Linked DNA regions of Magnetococcus marinus MC-1. The protein of the gene in region 1 interacts with the protein of each later gene in a pairwise test. Links are inferred from orthologs where the notes say so. Each region holds a gene or a part of one and is shown on either strand. Other genes may lie near its edges.

Region 1 (12,459 bases):
TCGCCCCTCCTTTTTCCCCTTTACCGAACCCTCGGCCGAGGTGGATATGGCCTGCCTGTTCTGTAACGGTAAAGGTTGCCGTATCTGCAAAGGTACTGGTTGGCTCGAAGTGCTGGGCTGCGGCATGATCCACCCCGAAGTGATGAAAAATGTGGGTATGGATAGCGAAATCTACGCCGGTTTTGCCTTCGGTATGGGGGTAGAACGCCTGGGTATGCTCAAATATGGCATCAATGACCTGCGCACCTTTTTTGAAAATGATGTGCGCTTTCTCTCTCGACACGCCGTCTATTAAGACAGGGTTGAGGCACTTAGGTCGGGCCGAACGCCCCCATAGCTAAAAAAAGATACGGTCTCCGCACCGTCTGTAGAGCGAGCGTAAATATCATGAAATTTACCGAAAAATGGCTGCGTGAACAAATTAATACCCAGCTTGATAGCGAACAGATCAGCAAAACCCTGACCATGGCCGGCCTAGAAGTGGATGCCATGGAACGGCTGGGTAAAGGGTTGGATAAAGTGCAGGTAGGTTTTCTCGAAGCCGTGCAACCGCACCCCGACGCCGACCGCCTAACCTGCTGTCAGGTGCGGGTGGGGGAAACACGGCTCAACATTGTCTGTGGGGCCACCAACCATAAACAGGGCGATAAAGTAGCCGTGGCCCGTGATGGTGCCGAGCTGCCCAATGGACTAAAAATTAAAAAGGGCCAACTACGGGGCCAACCCTCCGAGGGCATGCTCTGTTCCCTCACCGAACTGGGCATGGCCGAAAGCTCGGAAGGGATTATCATCCTGCCCAGCGATGCCCCCGAAGGGGCCACCATGGCCGACTATTTTCAACGTAACGATATCTGCTTTGAACTGGGCATTACCCCCAACCGGGGCGACTGCCTAGGGGTGCGTGGTATCGCCAGGGATTTGGCCGCCGTAACCGGCGAAAGCCTTATCCCCCTGCAAAGCGCCGTTCAAGTGGCGGCCAACGTGCCCACCGTCGCCGTTGAGATCGCAGACGGTGAAGGCTGTCCCCGCTACGCCGGACGGGTGGTAGAAGGGGTCAAAGTAGGCCCCAGCCCCGACTGGTTACGTAACCGTTTGGAGTCAGTGGGACTACGTAGCATCAACAATATCGTAGATATTACCAACTATGTGATGCTGGAACTCAACCAGCCCATGCACGCCTTTGATCTGGCTCAGCTCGCAGCCCCCATCGTGGTGCGCCGCGCCAACCCAGATGAGCGCCTGACAACCCTGGATTATGTCGAGCGGCAACTCACCGAGCAGATGACCCTGATCTGTGATCAACAACGCCCGCTGGCCGTGGCCGGGGTGATGGGGGGGTTAAACTCCGGTGTGACCGATGCAACCACCAGCATCTTTTTAGAATCCGCCTATTTTAATCCTGTGCGCACCGCCCGCACCGGTCGGCGGTTAAACCTTGTCACCGACTCACGTCACCGCTTTGAACGGGGTACCGACCCCATGGCGATCGAGCTGGCACTGGATCGCGCAACCCAACTGGTGTTGGAGCTGTGCGGCGGGCAAGCCGGGGCCATCACCCTGACCGATGCAGGCACCTGGAGCCGTAATCCACCGGTGGCCTTTCGCCATACCCGCGCCAATGCCCTGACCGGTATGTGCTTGACCCAAGCGGAACAGGCCCGTTATCTCCAGGCTATCGGCTGTGTAGAGGTGGCAAAACCCGCCCAGAGCGCCACTGTAGAAGGTGCCGTTTGGTATCTACCCCCCACCCACCGGCATGATCTGCTGCGAGAAGAAGATTTGGTGGAAGAGGTAGTGCGTCTGTTTGGTTATGACAAGGTGCCCACCGAGCTGCCCAGTGGCGCGGTGGCCACCCACCAAGATAGCCCAGAGCGGCAACTGGCAAAACGGCTGCGCAAGGCCCTAACCGGGCTGGGCTATCTGGAAGCGGTCAACTACGCCTTTGTTGCCCCCGAGGTGCAAGCCCGCTTTGATGCCGATCTGCACCCCATTATGCTGACCAACCCTCTGTCGGAGGAGCAATCGTGCATGCGCACCTCGCTCATTGCTGGATTGGTTGAGGCGGTGCGGCGCAACCTAAGCCGGGGGAATGATGGTTTGCGCCTGTTCGAGATGGGACACATCTTTAAACTGGATGCCCAAGGTCAGGTGCAGGAAGAAGAGCATGTGAGCATGGTGCTGGCCGGTCGCGGCACCCCACGTATCTGGCACACCCCCCAGCGGGTATGGGATTTCTTTGACCTTAAAGGGGATTTTCAAACGGTGGTCAGTCGCCTGCAAGGGGCCGAACCCCGCTATCTACCCGGTGGACCAGCCTTTTTACACCCTGGACGCAAAGCGGAGATCCATCTACGGGGCCGGGTTGCAGGGTGGATGGGGGAGCTGCACCCCTCCCTCAGAGAGGCCATGGGCATAGATCAACCGGTGCTCATGCTGGAACTGCGCAGTGATGCCCTAACTCAGGTTAACAAAAAAGAGGCGGCCAATGTCAGCCGCTACCCGGCGGTGACACGGGATTTTGCCTTTGTGGTGGATCGTGACACCCCCGCAGCGACCATTTTGGAGAGTGCCCGCAGTGTCGCCAAGCAGTTGGTGCGTGAGGTGGAGCTGTTTGATCTCTATACCGGCGAGCATGTGCCCCAGGATAAAAAGAGCATCGCCTTTGGGCTGGTGCTGCAAGCCGATGATCGTACGCTCGATGAGGGTGAGATCAATCAAGTTATGGCCCAGGTTACGGCCAAGTTGGAAAAACAGTTCAATGCCGTGCTGCGGGCCTAAGGGGTGTGCCCTTCTGGCCCCCGGGGTGTTCTGAGATAGAATAGCGCAACCCAAGCATCATGCCTGCCATCGCCACCAAAAAAGGCCCACCATGCTTCCCGAGCATGGTGGGCCTTTTTTTGGAGTTAAGCCCGTGGTGGTTGCCCCAGTGGCTTACACCTTGGGACCAGCACCCTTGATGGCATCGGAGACGCGATCAGCAAAGTTGGCAAAATTTTCATTAAACTGACGGGCCAGATCTTTGGCCTTGGCATCAAAGGCCGCACCATCTTTCCAGGTATCACGAGGGGTCAGACGTACGGTTTCCACCCCATCAATGGCGGTGGGCACGGCCAGCCCAAAGACAGGGTCTTCATGGGTAGCCACATCGTTGAGCTCATTGGCCAAAATGCTGTCAATGATGGCGCGGGTTTCGCGGATGGGCATGCGATGCCCTTCACCATAAGGGCCTGCGGTCCAGCCGGTATTCACCAACCAGCACTTGGCACCGGTCTCGCTCAGCCGTTTACCCAGCATTTCAGCATAGACTGTGGGGTGGTGAACCATGAACGGGCCACCAAAACAGGATGAGAAGGTGGCTTGGGGCTCTTTGACGCCCCGCTCAGTACCGGCCAGCTTGGCGGTATAGCCGGAGATAAAGTGGTACATGGCCTGCTCAGAGGTAAGACGCGAGACCGGGGGGAGTACCCCAAAGGCATCCGCCGTTAGCAGAATCACATGGCTGGGATGACCCCCCATACCGTCAGCCTTAATGTTACCCACCGAGCTTAAAGGATAAGCGGCACGGGTATTTTCGGTCTTGCGGTCGTCATCCAAGTCCAGGGTACGGCTCTCCTCATCCATCACCACATTTTCCAAGACGGTACCAAAGGTTTGGGTACAGTTATGGATAACCGGCTCGGCCACGGCGTTCAAACGAATGGTCTTGGCGTAGCAGCCACCCTCAAAGTTAAACACCCCTTTATCGGACCAGCCATGCTCATCATCGCCAATCATACGGCGTTTGGGATCGGTGGAGAGAGTGGTTTTGCCGGTACCAGAGAGGCCAAAGAAGATGGCCACATCATCTTGTGTGCCGATATTGGCGCTACAGTGCATGGGGAACACGGCCTGCTTAGGCAGCAGATAGTTCATGATGGAGAAGATCGACTTTTTCATCTCTCCCGCATAGGCCGTACCACCAATAATGATCTCGCGCTGGGCAATGTTCATGTAGATAAAGGCTTCGGAACGGGTGCCATCCAGTTCAGGATCGGCCTTAAAATCGGGGCAGGCAATGACGGTAAAATCGGGGGGAACAACCTCATTTTCCATGGTCTCAGGGGTGATAAACAGGTTACGTGCAAACAGATTTTGCCACGCTTTAATGTTAACCACCCGCACCCGGCGCTGAAATTGAGGATCGGCACCAACCCGCACATCTTGTACAAACAGCTCCCGACCTTGTAAAAACGCCATCAAGCGACCGCGCACCTTTTCATAATTTTCTTGGGAAACAGGACGGTTAACCGTGCCCCAATCCACATCCGCCTGACTGGTAGGCTCCTCCACAATAAATTTATCTTTGGCAGAACGACCGGTATAGATGCCTGTCTCCACCACGACCGAACCACCGTGGGCAATCTGCCCTTCACCGCGGGCGATAATCTGCTCATAGAGTTTGGGGGTGGGGAGATCCAGGTTGACGACGCCAGGGTTGCTGATTCCCCGTTCCGCCAACTGTTTGGTGACGGCTGCGACGCGTTCTTTATAGGTCAAAGTGCTGGACATGGGTGGAAACCTTTCTGCGTAGCGATCAAGTATGCGTACTCACCACAGTGTGGCACGAAAAGGGCTTTGGTCATCCAAAATCAGAGTATGGCAGATGACCTCTCATCAACCTAGGAGTCAAGACCCTAAAATCTTGTTCCATGCTCGGTATTACATTCCATCAGTGAAACCGCGCCTGCGGTAACCCCTGGGTATTTGCAGCTCCATCATGGGAGCAAAAAATGGATCCTATCCACGTAGGGCAAGCAGAGTGCCGCAGGGGTAGCGGTATAAACGCTTCACAGCGAGAGTAAAAACCCCTCGCGATCACCACCTGTTTCTTGCGTAACACCACAGCAGCCGTTCTGCAACGGGTAGTGGGCGGTTAACAGGTAGAGCATATTCTAGATTGCTAGGAGTATTTTGCTGTTCTAGGCGACAAAAAGCCAGTGTAGAGTTTTGATGATGGGGATAAATAACAGTAATACCATACAGTAGCATAACGCACTGTAACAACACGATATTATATACCCATCATCATTTAGATAGATAGTTCAACGGATTCAGAGGTTTGATTGGCCTGCGGATCTCAAAGTGGAGCCGTGGTGAACGTACCCGCACCCCCGTATTGCCCACCCGAGCAATCATTTGACCGGGACGAATTTCTTGTCCCCGCTCTACCAAATTGACATCATTGTGGGCATACAAGGTCTTATAATCCCCCCCATGATTGACAATAATGAGATTGCCAAAGCTATCATGACCACCCACATAGGCGACCACGCCGGCTGCGGGTGCCAACACCGGTGTACCCTTTTCGGCGGCAATGTCGATACCTGGGTTAATCTTGGCACCCCGCCTGCCAAAGCTGGCGACCACGGTTCCCTGTACAGGCCAGTTCCACTGTTGCGGGGCGGGTTTGCCTTTCATCCGCTGTAGATTGGCCGCCGCGGTGGCGCTAGAGAGGGTGGCAGGCTGTTGGATAATACCGGGTTTCTCTTCGTCACCCCGTATCTGAACCACAATTTGCCGTGTTGCGGGCTGCGTGGTGAGATCACGGCTTTTGGGTGCAGGGGTGGCTTTATCCGTAGGCGTTGCCGTGCTCCCCACCGCCGCTAAGGGGGTGGCCAGAGCGGGTAGCGGTAGCGGCGCGGTGCGGCCCGTGGGCAGAATAAAGGAGTGCTGCTTAAGAAAACCCCCGCTCTGGGCTACCCCCATGGGATCGGGTTGTGCCACCACCGAGGGCTGGGGTAGATGTACCGTGCGCAGGGGGGTATCCCCCGAGCTGTTGCCTTCATCCATCACATCGGGTTTGCCGTTAGGCACCGGCATGCTGGGGGAGCGCACATAGAGCAGTTGCCCCGCCACCACCTTATCGGGATCATCGACCCCGTTCCAACGGGCCAGATCAAACACATCAACCTGATGGCTCATGGCAATGGACCAAAGGGAGTCACCGGCCTGTACCTGATAGGTCGGGGCGTTAGATGGCTCGACATGGTTGGGGGTCGTGGTTGGTTGCCAACCCAAAGCAGGGCCGCGCGCCACCCGTACCGGGGTATCGGTTGGGGTGGTGGACAGGTTAAGCGTGTCCAGAGGCATGCACCCACCCAGTAGCAGCAGGGTCATTAGGCCTGTCAGCCTGTGTTTTATGGTTAAACGATCCATTTCATCACCACCACAATGGCAACAATCACCACCACCACCGCAACGGTAAGCAGATCCAGATGTCGCTCGACCAGTTTGCGCAGTGGTTCACCACCCCAACGTAACAGGGCAGCCACCAGGAAAAAACGTGCCCCACGTGAGAGCAGGGACATGACCATAAACAGGGCAAAGTTGGCGTGTAGGGCCCCGGCTGTTATGGTAAACAGTTTGTAAGGCAGGGGGCTAAACCCTGCAATGGCCACCACCCATGCACCATGGGCGTCAAATAATCCGGCCAACTGATCATAGGCTTCCATCTTGCCGTAAAAGGTAAGGATAGGCGCACCGATCCAATCCCAGGCGAGGTAGCCAATGAGATACCCCAACGCCCCACCCAATACCGAACCTGCTGTACACACCGCCGCATAGAGCAGGCTGCGCATAGGCTCCGCCAGGGCCATTGCCATGAGCAGTAGGTCAGGGGGAATGGGAAAGAAGGAAGATTCCGCCACCGCTACCAAAAACAGCGCGACCACCGCCTTGGGGTGCATAGCCCAATGCATGGTCCAATCGTAAAGACCCCGCATCAATGCCACTATTCCCACCCCTGTTGGCCCACGAGGGGCACAAAACGACACGCCTCCAGCACGTCACGTTGCCAACTTTCAGGACCGGTGCGCTGAATGCAAATTAACTGCTGGTTGAGTTTACCCCCTTCAGGGATAATCATGCGTCCCCCAATTTCGAGCTGTCTTTTCAGACGCTCTGGGGTGGCGGGGGCACCCGCGGTGACAATAATGCGCTCAAAGGGGCGCGGCTCTGGCCAGCCTAGGGTGCCATCGCCCACCCGGTAGCGTACATTGGTGATGCCCATGCGCTCCAACCGCTCCCGTGCCAGCAGTGCCAGTGAGGGGATACGCTCCACCGTGTAAACCCGCCGACAGAGCGCCGCCAAGACAGCGGTTTGATACCCCGATCCGGTGCCGATCTCCAGCACATGCATGCCATACCCCAACTCCAGGGCCTGACTCATGCGGGCCACGGTATAGGGCTGGGAGAGCGTCTGACCCTCGCCAATGGGCAGGGTGGCATCACCATAAGCGTGGCCCGCGAGGGCTTCATCCACAAAGTCATGACGGGGTAGGGCACCCATCACCTCCAGCACCCGTGGATCATGAATCCCCCGACTTTGCAGGGCGAGCAACATGCGGGTACGGGCACGCTCCCCCATGGGTGGTGGTGGAGCAGCCGGTTGGCTCATCTTTAGCGAAACAGCGACCATGCCTTTAATCTCTCTGTAGCGTGGGGGTGGCGAAACAGACAGTGCAGCGCGGTCACCGAGGTGAACCCGTCGCGTAGCGCCTCTTCATCCGTGGCCAATTGAAACTCTTCCTCTCTGGGGGTGGGAATCGTTGGATCCCAGAAAGCCGGGTTACCCGCCGCCGTGACCGGCGGTGGCGGCCAGTTAAAGCGCAATCCCTGGCGTGTGGGCTTGGGATTTTTTAACTCATATTCCGGCACATTGGGCACATTGACATTTAAAAAGGTGCCAGGGGGCAGGGGATTTTCCAACCACTGCCGGATCACCATGTGGGTGACTTTAATGGCACTCTCAAAATGCCAGGGTGCCGCGCTGCCACACAGGGATACCGCCATGGAGGGAATGCCCGAGAGGGCACCTTCCCAAGCGGCCCCAGCGGTGGCTGAGTAGCTGAGATCCTCAGCCACATTTGCCCCCATGTTAATGCCAGAGACCAGCAAATCCGGGGGGCGCCGCAACACCATACGCAGCCCAGCCATAACACAATCGGTCGGAGTGCCGTTGATCGCAACCTCATATTCGGCGATGCGGGTGAGCTTAATATCCTCGCCACGGGAGATAGCGTGGGCTGTGCCACTCATATCTTTGACCGGGGCGAGCGTCACCACATCGTGCCGCTCTTTAAGCGCATCTTTGAGCGCTTGAAGACCCGGCGAGGCGATGCCATCATCATTGGTAAGCAGTATCAACATGAAACACCCATTTTCAGTAGCCCGTTTGCCACAGACCACTTTGCAAAATTGAAACCACAGCAAGCAATATCGGGTAAGATCTTGGTAAGACACTGAAAAGCATATGTTATGGTGGTGTTTTTTAGCAGTGATCCGCCAGATAAATCCTGGCTATGGGTAGAAACCGCCCTGGCTTCACAGGCAAAGATTGCCCGGCCTCAAGCAGGGGGATGAGAAAACAAACAAGGGTGTTAGAAAAGGCGGTTGGTACGGGGCTCTATGCCAGACATGGATGGGTCTGCCCAGGGGCAGACCCTCCATGCTGGGGTTCAACGCTGTTTAGGGGGCTTTGTTGAGCAAGCTGTCGCGCTTGCCCGCTTCAATCAACGACTCCGCCAGATAGGTGGGGAGTTTAAAATATTCGGGTCGATCAGAGCGTTTCAGGGTATAGCTGTTCGGTTCGCTCTGGTGCCCCAGTTGATAGATCAGTGGGGGTTGCCCCTGGCGGGTAAGGGTGGCCTGCCAGACCGGTTTGTCCAGCCCATATGCGGGTTGATCCGTCACCCCCAGCAGCTCCTCAATGCGCAAGGTCGCCAGCTTCGTGCTCAAGCTCTCTACGGCGGTGCTGTTTACCGTTTCCCCCGCTTGTAAGCCGGTGGCCTGCCAGCTAGGCTTGGCAGCTTTATCCTCTTTATCCACCGGCTGGCGCTGTAGGGTTAGGCCATGGGTTGCGATCTGCATGATCTCCCCCGCCGGTATCTGCAACAGGGTTTTATCCTGCCACGCTTTCGCGGTTTGCGGCACTTGGTGCAGGGCTATGGCCACATTAAAGATGCCCGGCTGCCCCTCAACATGGGCCGCGCTGTTGCGTGCCCCCTGACCACTGCCCAGATAGAGCACCGCCACCACCTGTTGTTGACGTTTGAGGGTGATGCGGCGGTTAAAGTGGGTATCGGCAACCTTAAACCGTTCCAGCGCCGCGTCGCTGGTGGCCATGGGAGTGCCGTGGCTCAGGCTCTTGAGTTGGCTGAGCAGGGCGGTCACGTCGCCCTGCTCAGCCGGGTAGTTGTGGTGGTCGGGCAGCCGCCAAAGGCCATCCTGTTTTTTGAGCAGCAGTTGGCTGTGATCGTCGCCCTCGATGAGCAGTTCATCAAGCTCGCCTTCACCCAAGTTGAGCAGGGGTGTGTTGGGGTTGACCGCTTGTAAGCTGGGGCCACTGCCCAGCAACACCAGCGCCAAGCCCATCTGTGCCGCCAGCAATAGGGCCAGTATACGAATATTGCGTGCCATGATTACACCTCCGCCAGAATCGCTTGGTGACGACGCAGCTGACGCAACCGCACCGCCCGGCGCCACAGCCAGATGCCCAACAGCCCCAGCAGCACCAACCCGTAGTTAAAATATTCAATGACCATGCGGCTGCCATCGCTCATGGGCAGCAGGGTGCGGGCAAACTGCATGCGTCCACGAATTTGCATCAAGGCGGCATCCTGTAAGGCCCAGTCGATGCTGTTTTGCAGCAACTCGATGGGTTTATTGTAGAGGGTACCCGCCCCTTGTGAGGCCAAGGACAAGACCTCGTCCGAGGCAAACCCGTTGGAGGCGATCAGGATTAAACGCGCCTCGGGGGAGGAGTGCTCAAGCACGCCGCCAAATTGGGGTTTGGTTGGCTCTGGATCGGTTTGCTGCGCCTTCTCCTCGGGGGCGTGCGCAGAGGGAGCCTCCTGCTCGTGCAGTAGGGGCGAGGCTTTATCCTTAAAGAAGGAGTCAAAGCGTCCCTCTAGCGCCACCGCCAGCAGTTGAGGCTCTTGGCTGTCGGGTTTGGGAAAACCCTGGTCGGGATAGGCTTGATAGTCGGGCAGAATATTCAAGGCATCCGAGCTCCAGCTCTGTTTGGAGCTATGCAGCAGGGGGATCACCTGACGGGTTTTGTTCGGTTCGGCATCCACCACAATGGGTGAGGCCCAATTGATGGTCAACTGCCCCAAGCCAGCGGTAATGGGGCTTTTAGGATTGAGGCTCGCGCCACGCAGATCGGGAAAATGGGGGTAGGGGAACTGTTGAATCTCCTCCACCGCCATAGGGCCGATATAGCGTGTGACCGGTACTGGTAGAGAGGCCTTTTGGGCATCCAGCACCATCTTCTCTTGTAGGGTAATGCCGTGGCTGGCTAGCCATTCGGTCAATCCGGCGTCATGCTTATTGGCGACGCTCAAAGAGCCCTGTAGATCCACATCAAAGGGGGAGGTGGCCAGCACCACTGTGCCCCCCTGCATGAGAAATTGATCCATGGCAAAGAGCTGTTTTTCATTCAGCTTATCGGGACCCATCACCATTAACAGATCGGTCTGGGCGGGCACTTGGCCGCTTTGCAGGTCGTTGCTGGTGACTTTAAGAGACTCCCCCAACGCTTCTTGCAGCAGGGTGTAGCCCTTACCCGGGGTGGGGGCCCGGCCCATCATGCCCGCTGGGGCTGGGGTGGCGGTGGTAAGGGTGATGTTTTTCAAAAAGCCCGGTGCCATACGCTGTACGGCGGCTTCAATGGTGCGTTTTAGCCCCTCTTTGGTGAGCTCTTCAGGCAGCGGCACGGGGATGCCATCGCTGTCATTACCCGTCAACACCATGTAAAACCAGAAGGGTTGAGGATCTAGCAAGCTGGCAATTTGCGGTTTAAAGCCGTAATCCTGCTTGAGCTGTTTGGCCAGCGCAGGGTCTTGACCCGGATCTTTAAACTGCACCTTAAACTTCTCTTTACCCTGGGCCGTTAGCTCATCCAGGGCACTTTGTAAGGCACCTTGCAGCTTCTCTACCCCAGCGGGCAGCGGTTGGGAGAGATAACCGGTAAAAGTAACCGGGTGGGCAAGACCCTCAAAGGGGTTGCCGCCGGATTGATAGGCGTGCTGCACCTTGCGAATGGATTGGGTGATGGCATATTCAGGATTTTTAAGCATCACCTCAAGCTCACGGCTGGCACCGGATTTAATCTCGATGAGGTCGGTATAGCTGAGCTTTTGAAATTGATCGCCGTAGGCGACCACCAGATCAAAATAGGCGTTCACCACCGAGGCTTGGTGACGGCTGGCCATTTGGAATGGTACCGGACGGATGCCGTAGCGGCTGGCGGCCTCCTCCTCCAGAGCGGGGCTGCGTTGGGGATCAATAAAGGCGACCTCGACCCGGCCCTTGCTGAGCTGGGCATACTCTTTGAGCAGATCGCGAATTTGCGGCACCAACGGGGCCAGCAGGGGGTGGGTTTTGGCACTAAAATAGCCCCGGATCTGCAAGGGTTCTTGCAACTGTTGGAGCTGCTGCTGGGTGGCCTCGGAGAGGGAGTAGAGCTTGCCGGCGGTCATATCTTGGCGCAGCCAGCCGATGGAGCCCAGCCATAGGTTGCCCGCCACAAAGTTTGCCACCAGTAGGGCGGTTAACCAACCCCACTGTTTATGGCGCTGGCTTATGGGGTTGCCTGCCCATTTAAGGCGTTCCAAGGTAAACAGGTTGAGGGTTAAAAACACCCCAACAAGGGAGAGGTAATAATAGAGATCCCGCAGATCCACCACCCCACGGGTGATGGCGTCAAAGCGGGAACCACTGCCTAAGAGCGCCAAAAAGTGGCTGACCTCGTGACCAAACAGGTTGGTTAGGGTCGGGCTGCCAATAAAATAGAAGAGTCCGCACACCGCTGTGGTCAGGATAAGGGCCACGATGGGGTTATCGGTGCGGGCACTCATAAACAGGCCGATGCTAACATAGGCCGCTGCCAAGAACAGGGTGGCGATGTACCCCCCCAGCACTGGGCCCCAATCCAACGGACCCAGCAGGGCCACCGTCAAGGTCAGGGGCAGGGTTAGGGCCAGCCCCACCACCACCAATGCCAGGGCCGCCGCAAATTTACCCGCGATGAGGTGCAGGGGATTGACCGGGCTGGTGAGCAGCGTCTCCAGGGTGCCACTGCGGCGCTCTTCGGACCAGCTGCGCATGGTCAGAGCGGCCACCAAAAAGATCAACAGCAGGGGCATCCACTGAAACATGGGGCGCAGATCGGCAATGTTGCGGGCAAAAAAGGTCTCCACCCAGAACACGATAAACAGGGTTGCCGCCAAAAACGCGCCGAGAAACAGAAAGGCCGCTGGCGAGGCAAAAAAGCTTTGAAACTCCTTTTGGGCAATGCGCATAATCTTATCCATGGCCCACCTCCCCATGCGTCTGCGGCTGTTGATTGATTTGCGCAAACAGCGACTCCAGATTCTGTTTTTCAAAATGTAGCCCGTGCAGACCCAACCCGCCTTCCAC
Region 2 (12,400 bases), 3.6 Mb from region 1 along the record:
GATGGATGGCTCCCTGCGTGAAGATGGCAAAACCCCTTCCGATTGGGACTACAACGTCGCCACCACCGCTAAAGTGGTCGAGTTCTCCCATGCCATCGGCGTTAGTGTCGAGGGTGAGCTGGGTGTGCTTGGCTCCCTGGAAACCGGCATGGCTGGTGAAGAGGATGGCGTCGGTGCCGAGGGCAAAATGGAAAAAGATGCCCTGCTGACCGATCCCGAAGAGGCCGCCCGCTTTGTTAAAGAGACCCATGTGGATGCTTTGGCCATCGCCATTGGTACCAGCCACGGGGCCTATAAATTTACCCGTAAACCCACCGGTGATATTCTGGCCATTGGCCGTATTGCCGAGATTAATGCACGCATCCCCAATACCCATTTGGTGATGCATGGCTCCTCATCAGTGCCCCAGGAGCTGCTGGCGATCATCAATGAGTTCGGCGGTGAGATCCCCGAAACCTATGGTGTGCCGGTGGAAGAGATTGTGCGTGGCATCCAACATGGTGTACGCAAAATTAACGTGGATACCGATCTGCGTTTGGCTATGACTGGTGCCATTCGTAAATATTTCCACAAGAATCCCAGCGCGTTTGACCCGCGCGGGTATAACCGTCCTGCGGAAGATGCGGCCTATGCCGTATGTAAGGCCCGTTATGAGGCCTTCGGTGCCGCTGGCAATGCCTCTAAGATCAAAGTGATCACCATGGAGGATATGGCCAAGCGTTACGCTTCCGGGGAGCTTGACCCCAAGGTGAATTAAGGTATGTGGCGACCGGCGCTCTTTGGCCTCTTTACTCTACTGACCGCCCTGGTCCCGCTCTCTACAGCCTCCGCATTGGAGGTGTTGGGGGAGCGGGCCAACGCCTGCCCAGCCGCGCGCGAGATCGCGCTCAAGGGCATTGGGCTGTTTGACGTTCAGCCAAAGAAGGGCCTGGCCGCTTTGCAAGAGGCCTATGAGTTGTGCCCTGCCGATCTTGCGGTAGGGTACAACCATGGGCTTGCCCTCTATCTATCGGATCAAAAAGAGCAAGCCCTCCATATCTGGGCTAAAGTTCTGGAAACCCACCCCGATCATCTGCACACCATTGCCAACCACGCCTGGACCTTTTTTGAACTGGGCAAGGATGAAGATGCCCACATCGCCGCATTTAAGGCGTTGGAGCGTTTTCCTGGCGATTTTTCCCTAGCGCATACCAAACTCTACAGTCTCTTCCGCATGGGGCGTTATCTTGAAGCCTATGATTGGCTGAACCGTGCCAATCTACAGGGGTTACGTGCCAAAAAGTGGCAAGAGCAAGCCGCTCGCTATGTGGTGGAGTGGGAGTGCTGGCGCAAATTTCGGGCGGGTGAACAGTACGAAGCGCTGAAACAGAGCATCAATCTGCTGGTCAAAGAGTACGCCAAAGAAGAACAATTTGTGGTGGCCAAGGATATGCTGGCCCGTGCCCATGTGGATAATGAGGCTGAGGTGCCAATTGTGCTGCCACTGCCCCATGAAATATGGGCAAAACAGGGGGATGTTGACGACCAGCGACTGGTTTTAGATGATTATATTGAGGCGCTGCCCCCCATCAATGGTTGGGAAAAACGGACAGATACCTTTGCTTTGATTATTGGCATCAGTCGCTATGCCCACCTGCCAGGTCGCTATTTTTCGGCTCGGGATGCCGATAATATGGCCAAACTGCTGGTCAGACGGGGCATCTTGCAAGGGGACCCCGATCACTTGCGGTTGCGCACGGACCGCGAGGCGACCACCCTTACCTTGCAGCGGGATGTGGATTGGTTGTTGGAACAGGGGCGTTTAAACCCAAATGCACAGTTGATTTTTTACTATTCTGGGCATGGTGTGCCCTATCAAGCGGTGTCGGGCGGGGCTTTGCAGGATCTGCTCATGGTGCCGGTGGATGTGCGTCAAACGTGGATCGCCCCTGAGCATGCGCTCTCCATGAAGGATCTGCGAGACTCCTTGGACGCCTTACAGAATCGTGATGTAGCGGTGATTGTGGATAGCTGCTTTTCGGGCAAGCCCCCCTGTTTGGCGCGCGATGTCCAGTTGAAACCGCATCACCGTTCGGGTGCTGAGCGTGCGCAAAAACCGTGGCTGTTGGCCGCTTGGGATGATCGGGCCGCGCACTACTATGCGCCGGGTCGGCAGAGTGCGATGACCTACTTTTTGCTTAAGGGTATGTTAGGTGCGGCAGATGGTGCGGCAAACAGCGGCAAAGATGGTTGGGTCGGGCTCTCAGAGGCTTTTCTCTATGTTCGAGATGCCTTGCAGGAGAAGGGTATCGCCATGACCCCTTGGATGACCCAGAGTAGTACCATGCGCTTGACCCAAACCGGAGGTGATCGATGAGCCGTTTAGGGGTGTTGCGCGCGGTGTGTGTGGCGGTAGGGCTTCTGCCTGCACTGGCACACGCTTTTTTAGTCAACCAGTGGGAAACCATTGACACCAGTACCAAACGGGCCCAAGCCGCCCAGGATGTGCAACCGGGGCGCGCTTGGATAGAGCCCTTAACCGGCATGGATATGGTCTGGGTTGAGGGGCGCTGTTTTAAGTTGGGCAGCCCACCTAAAATGGAGGGACGGGATGGTGATGAAGGGCCGGTCCGGGAGGTCTGCCTGAGTGGTTATTGGTTGGCCCGTACGGAGATGACCCAGGGACAATGGCGCCGGGTGATGCGCAATAATCCATCGAAAAACCGTAAAGGTGACGACTATCCGGTGGAGCAGGTTGCATGGGATGATGTGGAGATGTATCTCGGTCGTCTCAATAGTTTTTATACGGGCCGCGTGCGGTTTCGTCTGCCGACGGAAGCGGAGTGGGAGTTTGCCTGCCGCAATGGGGGGCAGCAGGTCCGTTATGCGACCGGTAACAGTGCCGAGCAAGGCTCATGGTTTCAGCGCAATAGCGGTGGTGTGTCGCAAAAAGTTGCCACTCAGCGGGCCAACCGGTTGGGCTTGTTTGATATGAGTGGCAATGTGTGGGAGTGGACACAGGATGCGTATGACAGCCACGCATATAAGCAGATAGAGCCGCAAAATCCCTTGCGGCTTGGAGCGCACCCCTTCCGCGTGATTAGGGGTGGTGCGTTTGACAGCAAGCCTGCTGCTCTGCGCTGTAGCAACCGAGGTTTTGAACACTTTTCCCTGCAAGCAGCCAACATAGGTTTGCGGTTGGCGGCTGAGGTGGAGAAACCGGTTAAACCCAGGCCGATTAATCTACGGGATACGCTCCTGTAGAGGTCGGGGAGTGATAGGGGTGGGGAGTTGGCTGTGGGTGGTTCAGCGCAGCGGTGGTTTTGCCCAGGTTATTTTTGTGGGATAGAGTGGGGTGGTCTTGTTGGTCAAGGCCACCCCCTTTTTATGGGTTGGATGGGCTCGGGTTGCCATGCGTCGTTCACGCCAAAAGGGCTGTTGGCGTGAACGACGCAACCGATCCCGCCTGAGTGGGGGGGTTACACCTCGAAATAGCGCCCCTCTTGGGCCAGCAGATATTCAGGGTCACCGGGCTGGCGGGGATAGCGCTCTAGGGTTTCTTGATAGATTTTTTCCAGGGCATCATCGCTGCGGGTGGGTTCGTGATGGGTAAAGAACAATTTTTTAGCCCGGCAGGCTTTGGCCAGCGCCACGCTGGTGTCGTAGGTGCCATGCCCCCACCCTTTCTTCATCGCATATTCGGCCGCGGTGTAGGAGGTGTCGGCAATTAAAACATCAACTTGGTCAATAAAATCCAGAATCGCTTTATCCTTGGCTTCGATAAAGCGCGAGTACTCATCATGGTAGTGGTGGTCGTCGGCATAGATATTGGTGATGGGTTCATGATCCCCGGTAAAAAAGACCGACTTGCCGTTGCAATTCACCCGATAGCCCAAGTTAAGCACGGGATGGTTCATATAGATGCAACTCACCGTCGCATCACCGACTTGGATCACTTGGTACTCTTTAAGGGTGACATACTCTAAGTTTGCCTTGAGCTCAACTTCACGCACGGGGAAGTAGCAGTATTGATACTGATAGGTGAGTATTTCCCGCAGATCCCGCTGTTCAACAGGGTCGTGGGCACCGTGTAGCACCAGACGGTTAGCGGGGATATATTGAGGGATAAAGAAGGGCAGCCCCTGAATATGGTCCCAATGGGTGTGGGTAATAAAGATATGGGCGGTCAGGGGCATCTGTCCCAGCAGAGTTTGGGCCAGGGGAAAGATACCGGTACCGCCATCAATGATAATTAAGGCGTCATCATCGGTACGGATCTCGATACAGGTGGTGTTGCCACCGTAACGTAAGGTGTTGGGACCCGGTGAGGCGATTGAGCCACGTACCCCCCAAAAACGAATTTTCATGCGCTTTCCCGCTTAATCAATAGGGTGATTACCCATCTAATAGGTTGCCGCATTTTGGACATACTGTAGAGCGGCTTCACGGTGATGCCAGACGTGTTGCATCGCTTCTGCCAACGCTTGATAATCCCCACCCATGCGTGCCTTAACGGGTTCAGGCATGGGGGTAAGGTTGGGTAATGTCGCACTCTCACGGAGACCCATCACCGTGGCCAACTGGTTGGCCACAAACACACAATCACGCATCAAAGTGTGCTCATCTTGTTCTCCATAGAGCAAGCTATTGGGGTTGTGGTGGGCCCCGATACTGTCGGCCAACATTTCAGGCAAATGCCAATGGCGAGCCAGGGCCGCGCCAACCTCGGCGTGATCGGTTTGCAACTGGGCCCGTTCGGCCTCTACCACCGAGATTCCCTCATGGGCGACCATCTTTTGGATGATGCGATAGGGTTCTGGGTAGGCCGACGAAAGGGCAAGCTTGCCAATGTCATGCAAGAGCCCCGCCAAAAAAAATTCTGAGGTTCTAGGTTCCTCGACCCCACTATGCAGGGCAAGACCTCGGCTGAGCATGGCAACGGTGATGGCGTGGCGATGAAAGAGAGCGGTGTCCACACCACCACTGGTTAAGGGTGGTAGCACCCCCCGGTTGGCGGTGTGGATAGCCAGATTTTTGATGGTATTAAAACCGATATAGACCACCGCATGATTGACCGAGGAGATGGTTTCTGAAAGCCCAAAAAAGGGCGCATTTACGGTTTGTAAGAGACGAAAGGTCAAAATGGGATCATGAATAATCACATTGACCAAGGCTTTGGGATCAATATTGGCGTCGGATGTTAACTGCAACACCAGCCGCACACTTTTGGGGAAGGCGGTCAGGCTATCCATGCGGCGCAGCAGTTGATTCGGTAGGTCAGCCATGGGTCTTTTCCCATTTCAATAGGGCTGCTTAGGGTGATGCTCAAAGGCATGCTTTAACGTCTACGCAGCGAGACTGGGACATAAAGGGCAACGCACAAGGCCGCGTGAGGGTAGACCATCGATGGGTCTTTATCACGCCGAAGGGGTCCGCTGTGCAACCACCCTGCTTGTCCAACTAAAGATTGTTTTTTTAATTGTTACACAATCTTTTCGGTTAGGGGTGGATTTTTCTTTAATGCCGAATCACATTTGCCGGAAATAGGTGGGTGACAGACAGGTTTTGGGCAGCACCGGGAAGGGGCATCCCTGCTCGGTGTGGCGAGGCGGGTTAAGTGGTTTTTTTTGGGGGGGGGCGATAGAGGCTAAACATAGGGTTGATGGGGGGGGCGGTACTGGGATGGGCGCTCATGAAGGCCCTGTTGCTCAAAAAATAGGGGTAAGGTGCAGCTAGGCTTTCGCTTTGTGGGGGTTTGCTGGTAAGATCCTCTGTTCCTTTTGTAGCTTCCGCCCAGTTTGTCACGAGTGAGGAAACGATGTTGGATTTTCTGATTGCCCCTGCATTTGCCCAAGGCGCTCCCGTTAAAGGGGGTGGCATGGATACCTTAATCTTCATGGTTTTGCTGTTTGTTATGCTCTACTTTTTGCTGATTCGCCCTCAGCAAAAGCAGGTTAAACAGCATAAAGAGATGCTTAATAACCTTAACCGTGGCGACCGCATTCTCACTTCTGGTGGTCTGGTTGCCAAAATCCACCGCATTGACGACGCCAACGATGAACTGGTGGTGGAGATCGGTGAAGTGGATATTGACGGTAAAAATCGCAAGCCTGTACGTGTGCGTCTGGTACGCGGCAATGTGGCTAAGGTGCTGGATAAAAGCATGCCCGGCACCAGCAACGATGATAAAGAAGAGGAGGCTAAAGAGGCGAAATCCTAACCTCTTTACGCCAAGATCCGCTGAATGTAGAGCCCCTGCATGGCTACTTGCTCTGTTTGGGGCTCTTAAAGTGTTTGAAGGATGGGTGTCATGCGACAGCAGCCGCGCTGGAAACTGTATCTGGTAGTATTGGTGGCACTGGGTTCCATCTACTATGCCCTGCCCAGCCTCTTGGGTGGCAACCTGCCCAGTTGGATGCCCAATAAGGTGATTCATCAAGGGTTGGATCTGCAAGGGGGACTCTATCTACTCTACGATGTCAAAGTCGAAGAGGCCATCAAACAGGCGGGCAACAATATGGTGGATAGTGCCCGGAACCTGTTGCGCAAAGAGCGGCAGCGCTATCGGGGCATTGAGCAGGTTGGGGCAGATCAGGTGGTGATTCGACTCACCCCCAACTCCGATACAGAGCGCATGCTCAGCGTGCTCAAAGATGAGTTGCGCGAGTCCAAGGTGGAACACTTCCAACCCGAAGCACAGATCCGCCTAACCCTTGGTGAGGCCGAGAAGGTCGAGATACGCAAATTTGCCGTGGATCAGGCCATCGAAATTATTCGTAACCGGATTGACGCCTTTGGCGTCTCAGAGCCCAGCATTCAAAAACAGGGGGAGCGGCGCATCATTGTGCAGCTCCCCGGTATTAAAAACCCCGATCGGGCCAAGGGGCTGATCGGTCGCACCGCACGGCTGGACTTTAAACTGGTTAACGAAAAGGGTGATCTTAACCGCGCCCTGGAGGGACAAGTTCCCGCCGATAGCGAGTTGATGTATGAAGAGCGTAGCGCCAACCAAGGGGGCAAAAGCGCCTACCCTCTGCTGGTGTTTAAACGCACCATCCTCTCGGGGCAGCATATCCAAAATGCCCAGACCACCTTTAATGAGTATAACGAACCCATCGTTTCAGTAAAATTTGATGCGGTGGGGGGACGTAAATTCTCGCAGATTACCGGTGAACATATCAAAGAGCGGTTGGCCATTGTGTTGGATGGCAAGGTGCAGTCCGCACCGGTGATTCAGGATAAGATCGCGGGTGGTCGTGCCACCATCTCTGGCTCCTTTACCCGTGAAGAGGCCCACGATCTGGCCATCGTGCTGCGGGCGGGCGCCCTACCGGCCCCGCTGGTGATTTTGGAAGAGCGCACCGTTGGTCCCACCTTGGGGGCCGATTCAGTGGCGCAGGGTCTAAACTCGGTCTTGATCGGCGGTGTGTTGGTGGTGCTGTTCATGGTGCTCTACTACAAGGGCTTTGGCATGCTGGCCAATCTGGCGGTGGTGCTTAACGTGACAATCCTGGTCTCGCTGTTGGCGCTTATGCAGGCCACCTTAACCCTGCCCGGTATTGCCGGTGCGGTGCTGCTGTTGGGTATGGCGGTGGATGCCAATGTGCTGATTTTTGAGCGCATTCGTGAAGAGTTGCGCTTGGGTAAATCACCATTGGCGGCCATTGATCACGGCTATAGTAAGGCCTTCTCCACCATTTTGGACGCAAACATCACGACCCTGATTACGGCGGTGATCCTCTATCAGTTTGGCACCGGTCCTGTGCGTGGGTTTGCGGTGACGCTCTCGGTGGGTCTGTTGGCCTCCATGTTTACGGCGATCTTCGTTACCCGGGTGGTGCTGGCCGAGGTGGTGAAAAACCGTCGTTTGAAAACGCTGAGCATCTAAGGGAGCTCGATCATGCAGGTCTTTTTAAAAGCGACTCACTTTGACTTTATTGGTCGACGTAAACCGGCAATCTATGCCTCGCTGTTTCTTATTGGGGTAAGTCTGGTTTCACTCTTCACCCAAGGTTTGAATTTTGGTATTGATTTCGCCGGGGGTACCTTAATCCAGGTACGCTTTGAAAAGCCCATGGATCTGGCACCGGTTCGGCAGGCTATCGCCCCTCTGGATCTGGGGGATACAGTGGTGCAATCCTTTGGTACCCCAGAAGAGGTGTTGATTCGGGTAGAAAAGCAGGGTGCGGATAATGCCGCCCAGCAGGCCATCGTCAGCGGTGTGCTGGATGCCCTCAAACCCATCGCGGGTGAGCATGGCGTGGAGATGCGCCGGGTGGAGTATGTGGGGCCGCAGGTGGGGGAAGAGCTGACAGAAAAGGGGATGCTGGCGATGCTCTACGCCATGGTCGCCATTCTGATCTACATCTCTTTTCGCTTTGAGCTCCGCTTTGCCCTGGGTGCGGTGTTGGCGTTGGTGCACGATGTGGTGTTGACCATGGGCTTTTTCTCGGTATTGCAGAAAGAGTTTACCTTGGTGGTGGTCGCCGCTTTGTTGACCGTGGTGGGTTACTCCCTCAACGATACCATTGTGGTCTATGACCGCATTCGCGAAGAGATGAAGCGCATGAAGCGCCAACCGCTAGCAACCATCATCAATGAGGCGGTCAACCGCACCCTTTCACGGACGTTGATTACTTCTCTAACCACCGTGTTGGTGTTGATTGCCCTGTTTGTGCTGGGTGGGGCGGTGATCCATGATTTTGCTTTGACCCTGCTGTTTGGTGTGGGTATCGGTACCTACTCCTCCATCTTTGTGGCCAGTCCGCTGGTTTTGCTAATGGACCCTGGCAGCCGACGCAAAGTGGCGGCTGAAACGGCGGAAGAGACCCCATAAACCCAGTTTTGGATGACACTGTGGGGGAAATCGTGCACCATCAACGGTGATGCATTTTGGTTGCAATGAGATAGGGGACCGATGTTATGGCGACGGTATTAATCATTGACGACGATATGGCCGTGCGGGAGTTGCTACGTCAAATTTTGGAAGATGATGGGCACGATGTCACCGAAGCCAGCGATGGGTTGGAGGGGGTGCGTAGCTACCAAGAGCGCCAGACCGATATCATCATTACCGACATGTTGATGCCAGAGAAGGATGGGGTAGAAGTGATTATGGAGCTGCGTGAATTTGCCCCTACCGCGCGTATTATTGCGATTTCTGGAGGGGGGCGAGGTTTGGATGCCCACTTTAACCTGCGTGTCGCTGAGGATTTTGGGGCCATAACCACCTTGGCTAAGCCGTTTACCCGCAACGAAGTACTTGCAGCGGTGCAGAGCCTGTTGGAGATCGTCTAACGCCTTTCAATGGTAAAATCTCTAAAAAAGCCCGCCACACAATTCTGTGGCGGGCTTTTTTATGGCGGTAGAGGTCAGCACGGCGTTGTGTGGTGCTTAGATAAACCCAGACAATAAAATTATTTTTACACTCCAAATATAGTGTACAAAAAAAGAAAATTATAGAACATTCACAAAATAAATTTGTGATTCCACAATATCCAGGCATACTGAAGCTAACCGTAGATTCACATTTTTACTGTAGGAGGCCGCCATGTTGCCTGCATCGCCCCACTCTCCGTCCAATCCTGATCTGCACCATCTGACCGCTGTGGAAGCCTATGCCGTGGTGCAGGATGAGCAGGTCATGTTTATCGACATACGTACCGAGATGGAGCACTACTATGTGGGCCATCCCATTGGGGTCTATAATGTGCCGTGGCAAGATTACCCTGACTTTGCCATTAACCCTGATTTTCTATCGGAGGTGGAGGAGTTGGCTCAGCGGAATCAGCACATTGTGCTGATCTGCCGCAGTGGGCACCGCTCCATTGACGCGGGTAATTTTTTAATTCAACACGGTTTTCAGCGGGTATCCCATGTGACCGAGGGTTTTGAGGGGGATAAAAATGAGAAGCACCAACGGGGCTTAATCAATGGCTGGCGTCAGCGAGGTTTGCCTTGGATGCAGTGTTAAACAGAAACAGAATAGCCAAGCCTAGAGGGGTGCCCCGTGGGTGTTGCCCCTCTGGTGTAAAGCCGGTGGTCGAGGGGTTTAGGGGAATCGCTTGGGCGCTGACCTACGCTTCAGTGGGGGCACTAAAAACAATACATTTGGCCACGTCGGAGGCTTGGATACGGGAGCCCTCCCGCGCGGTTAGCTCAACCCGAATGTGACCATTGTGCTGTGGGTTAACCTGCATATCATCCAGGTTGCTTAGCGCAGCGCTGGCGCAGGTGCAGTGTCCTGCGCGGCAACTTTCAAACTGTTTGAGCAGCGCCACGGCCTGGGCATCGTTATCGGGTTGAATATCTATCGCGAGGGTACGGCCTTGCTGTTGCAAGTCAAATTTCATGATAAAATCCTTCCGAAATAGCACAGCAGTAGAGCGAGTAACCGGCCAGTTAGGTGGGGATCGCCCGGCGAAATTTATTTGGGTAAAAAACCCCGTTTAGACGGTTTTGCTCAGCTGAAATAATGGTGACAAAGCGTCACTCTATTTAGGCATAAGAGGATCGCTTGTGTATAGACAAAATCGGTAAAAATTTTGGTGACCCCGCAAAAAGATCTTTGCATTGGCCCAAGCCAGCGTGAGCGCTGTTGCGGAAGAATCCGACAGGTGTAGCGCCCGTGCCTCAAGTAGAATAAAGGCCAGCATGCCTTGAATCGACCAAAAAAAGGCCAAGCATAGCCTTAGGTTTTATGGTGCATAGCTCGGGCGATGGCCCGTTTTAGCGTCTCTAAGCGGACGGGTTTGGTGATAATTTCTTGCATACCGACCTCATCCCCCTCGATCAGGGTCTCTTTAAGTACATCTGCGGTTAAGCCAATGACCGGAATTGGCGAAGTAACCCCATGGCCACGCTCACGGGCACGGATACGCCGGGTGGTGTCTAACCCATTTAAGCGAGGCATGCGTATATCCATCAGAATCAGGTCAAAGCGGTCCAGTTGAAAGAGATCCAGAGCCTCTAAGCCATCCTTAGCTAACGTAACGCGATGCCCCTCACGCTGCAACAAGCCGCGTGCAACCACCTGGTTAATGGGATCGTCCTCCACCAATAAAATCTCCAGGGAAGACACCACGGCCAATAAATCGTCCATCCCCTGTTCTAACAGCAACGCTTGACTGGGCGGTTGATGGGGGATGGTCATTAGAAATGATGAGCCCTCCCCAACTTGGCTGGTGACGGAGATTTGGCCGTACATGGCTTCTACCAAGCGTTTGGAGATGGCTAACCCCAATCCGGTGCCCCCATGACGACGGCTTATGCTGCCATCGGCTTGGGTAAAAGGGGTAAAGAGTTGCGCCAACTGAGCCTCGGGGATGCCGCTGCCACTGTCTGAAACATTAATGTGTAGCTGTGCAGGTGCTCCCTCTTCCAGATAGGCTTCGATCTGCACATAACCGGTCTCGGTAAATTTGATGGCGTTGCTGACAAGGTTGATCAATATTTGCCGAATGCGGGTTGGGTCACCCATGCTTGAGCTGGGCAAATTCGGGTGACAGTGGCAGCTTAGATCAATCCCCTTTTCATGGGCCAGTAGTTTGTGCAGCTCGATGCCATCTTGGATAAGTTGTTTAGGTCGATAGGGAATAGACTCAAAGCGGAGTTGGTCTGCTTCAATTTTTGAAAAATCCAGAATGTTGTTAAGCAGGTCCAGCAGCACCTCGGAGGAGCGGCAAATCAGATCAAAGCGCTCTTTGAGAGCGGCTTCTAGGGGTTCTTGGCGCAGGTGTTCGAGCATGCCAATAATGCCATTGAGTGGGGTACGGATCTCATGGCTCATGGTGGCTAAAAAGGCGCTCTTGGCGGCATTGGCACTTTCAGCGCGATCTTTGGCTGTTTGCAGTTGGCGTTGCTGTTCCCGCTCACGGGTAATATCACGAAACTGCCAGAGACGTCCAACCATGTCACCATTGTGGTAGAGGGGGCGGCTATGGCGCTCAAAGACCCGGCCATCTCGGAACATGAGCTCATCCAAGCTAAACTGATCGTCTTCGTAAAGGCCATTGACCTTCGCCATAAAACTGTGGGGGTGGCTCAGTTGGGGCAGTACATGTTGCAGCAGGAGTGACTCATCTTGCTGCATGATGATGGATTCAGGAATCTGCCACATCTGTGCAAAGCGCTGATTGCTGTGGGTGACATTACCCTTACGATCCACCACCAAAAAGCCATCTACGCTGGTTTCTAAAATATCATGCAGCAACTCTTGGTGTTCACGTAGCTCCTCTTCGGCGGTGCGGCGCTGCTCAATCTCTTCCAACAGGCGGGCGTTTGCTTGGGTTAAATCCTGGGTTTGAGCCTGCACACGACTGGTCAAATCTTGGGTGTGACGCAAGAGCTCATCCAGCAACAGATCCAGCAGCGTTCCCAGTGTAACCACCTCATTTTGGCGATCACGGCGGTCATTGAGCCG

Evidence for each region.
Region 2: the proteins of pheT (region 1) and secD interact in binary tests that used the Escherichia coli proteins (3 or more experiments, as listed by UniProt). The link is inferred for Magnetococcus marinus MC-1 from one-to-one orthologs.

What each region holds. Positions count from the first base shown.
Region 1 is NC_008576.1:422,011-434,469, forward strand. What follows is about bases 38-3,082. They hold pheT (phenylalanine--tRNA ligase subunit beta), read left to right. Parts: upstream 38-387; coding sequence 388-2,778; downstream 2,779-3,082. Other genes in these bases: pheS (phenylalanine--tRNA ligase subunit alpha), read left to right, coding at 38-295; pckA (phosphoenolpyruvate carboxykinase (ATP)), read right to left, coding at 2,932-3,082. Outside these bases: more of pheS, read left to right, coding at 1-37; more of pckA, read right to left, coding at 3,083-4,548; MMC1_RS01935 (M23 family metallopeptidase), read right to left, coding at 5,065-6,129; MMC1_RS01940 (YqaA family protein), read right to left, coding at 6,183-6,737; MMC1_RS01945 (protein-L-isoaspartate(D-aspartate) O-methyltransferase), read right to left, coding at 6,770-7,405; 5'/3'-nucleotidase SurE, read right to left, coding at 7,438-8,187; MMC1_RS01955 (DUF4340 domain-containing protein), read right to left, coding at 8,506-9,456; MMC1_RS01960 (Gldg family protein), read right to left, coding at 9,459-12,353; MMC1_RS01965 (ABC transporter ATP-binding protein), read right to left, coding at 12,346-12,459.
Region 2 is NC_008576.1:3,990,177-4,002,576, reverse strand. Bases 5,593-8,578 are described here. They hold secD (protein translocase subunit SecD), read left to right. Parts: upstream 5,593-6,289; coding sequence 6,290-7,867; downstream 7,868-8,578. Other genes in these bases: secF (protein translocase subunit SecF), read left to right, coding at 7,880-8,578; yajC (preprotein translocase subunit YajC), read left to right, coding at 5,798-6,199. In the rest of the region: fba (class II fructose-bisphosphate aldolase), read left to right, coding at 1-757; MMC1_RS16470 (caspase family protein), read left to right, coding at 761-2,356; MMC1_RS20540 (formylglycine-generating enzyme family protein), read left to right, coding at 2,353-3,243; MMC1_RS16460 (MBL fold metallo-hydrolase), read right to left, coding at 3,459-4,346; MMC1_RS16455 (HDOD domain-containing protein), read right to left, coding at 4,383-5,264; more of secF, read left to right, coding at 8,579-8,815; MMC1_RS16430 (response regulator), read left to right, coding at 8,902-9,276; MMC1_RS16425 (rhodanese-like domain-containing protein), read left to right, coding at 9,530-9,952; MMC1_RS16420 (hypothetical protein), read right to left, coding at 10,056-10,331; MMC1_RS20535 (hybrid sensor histidine kinase/response regulator), read right to left, coding at 10,670-12,400. UniProt on the Escherichia coli protein: Part of the Sec protein translocase complex. Interacts with the SecYEG preprotein conducting channel. SecDF uses the proton motive force (PMF) to complete protein translocation after the ATP-dependent function of SecA.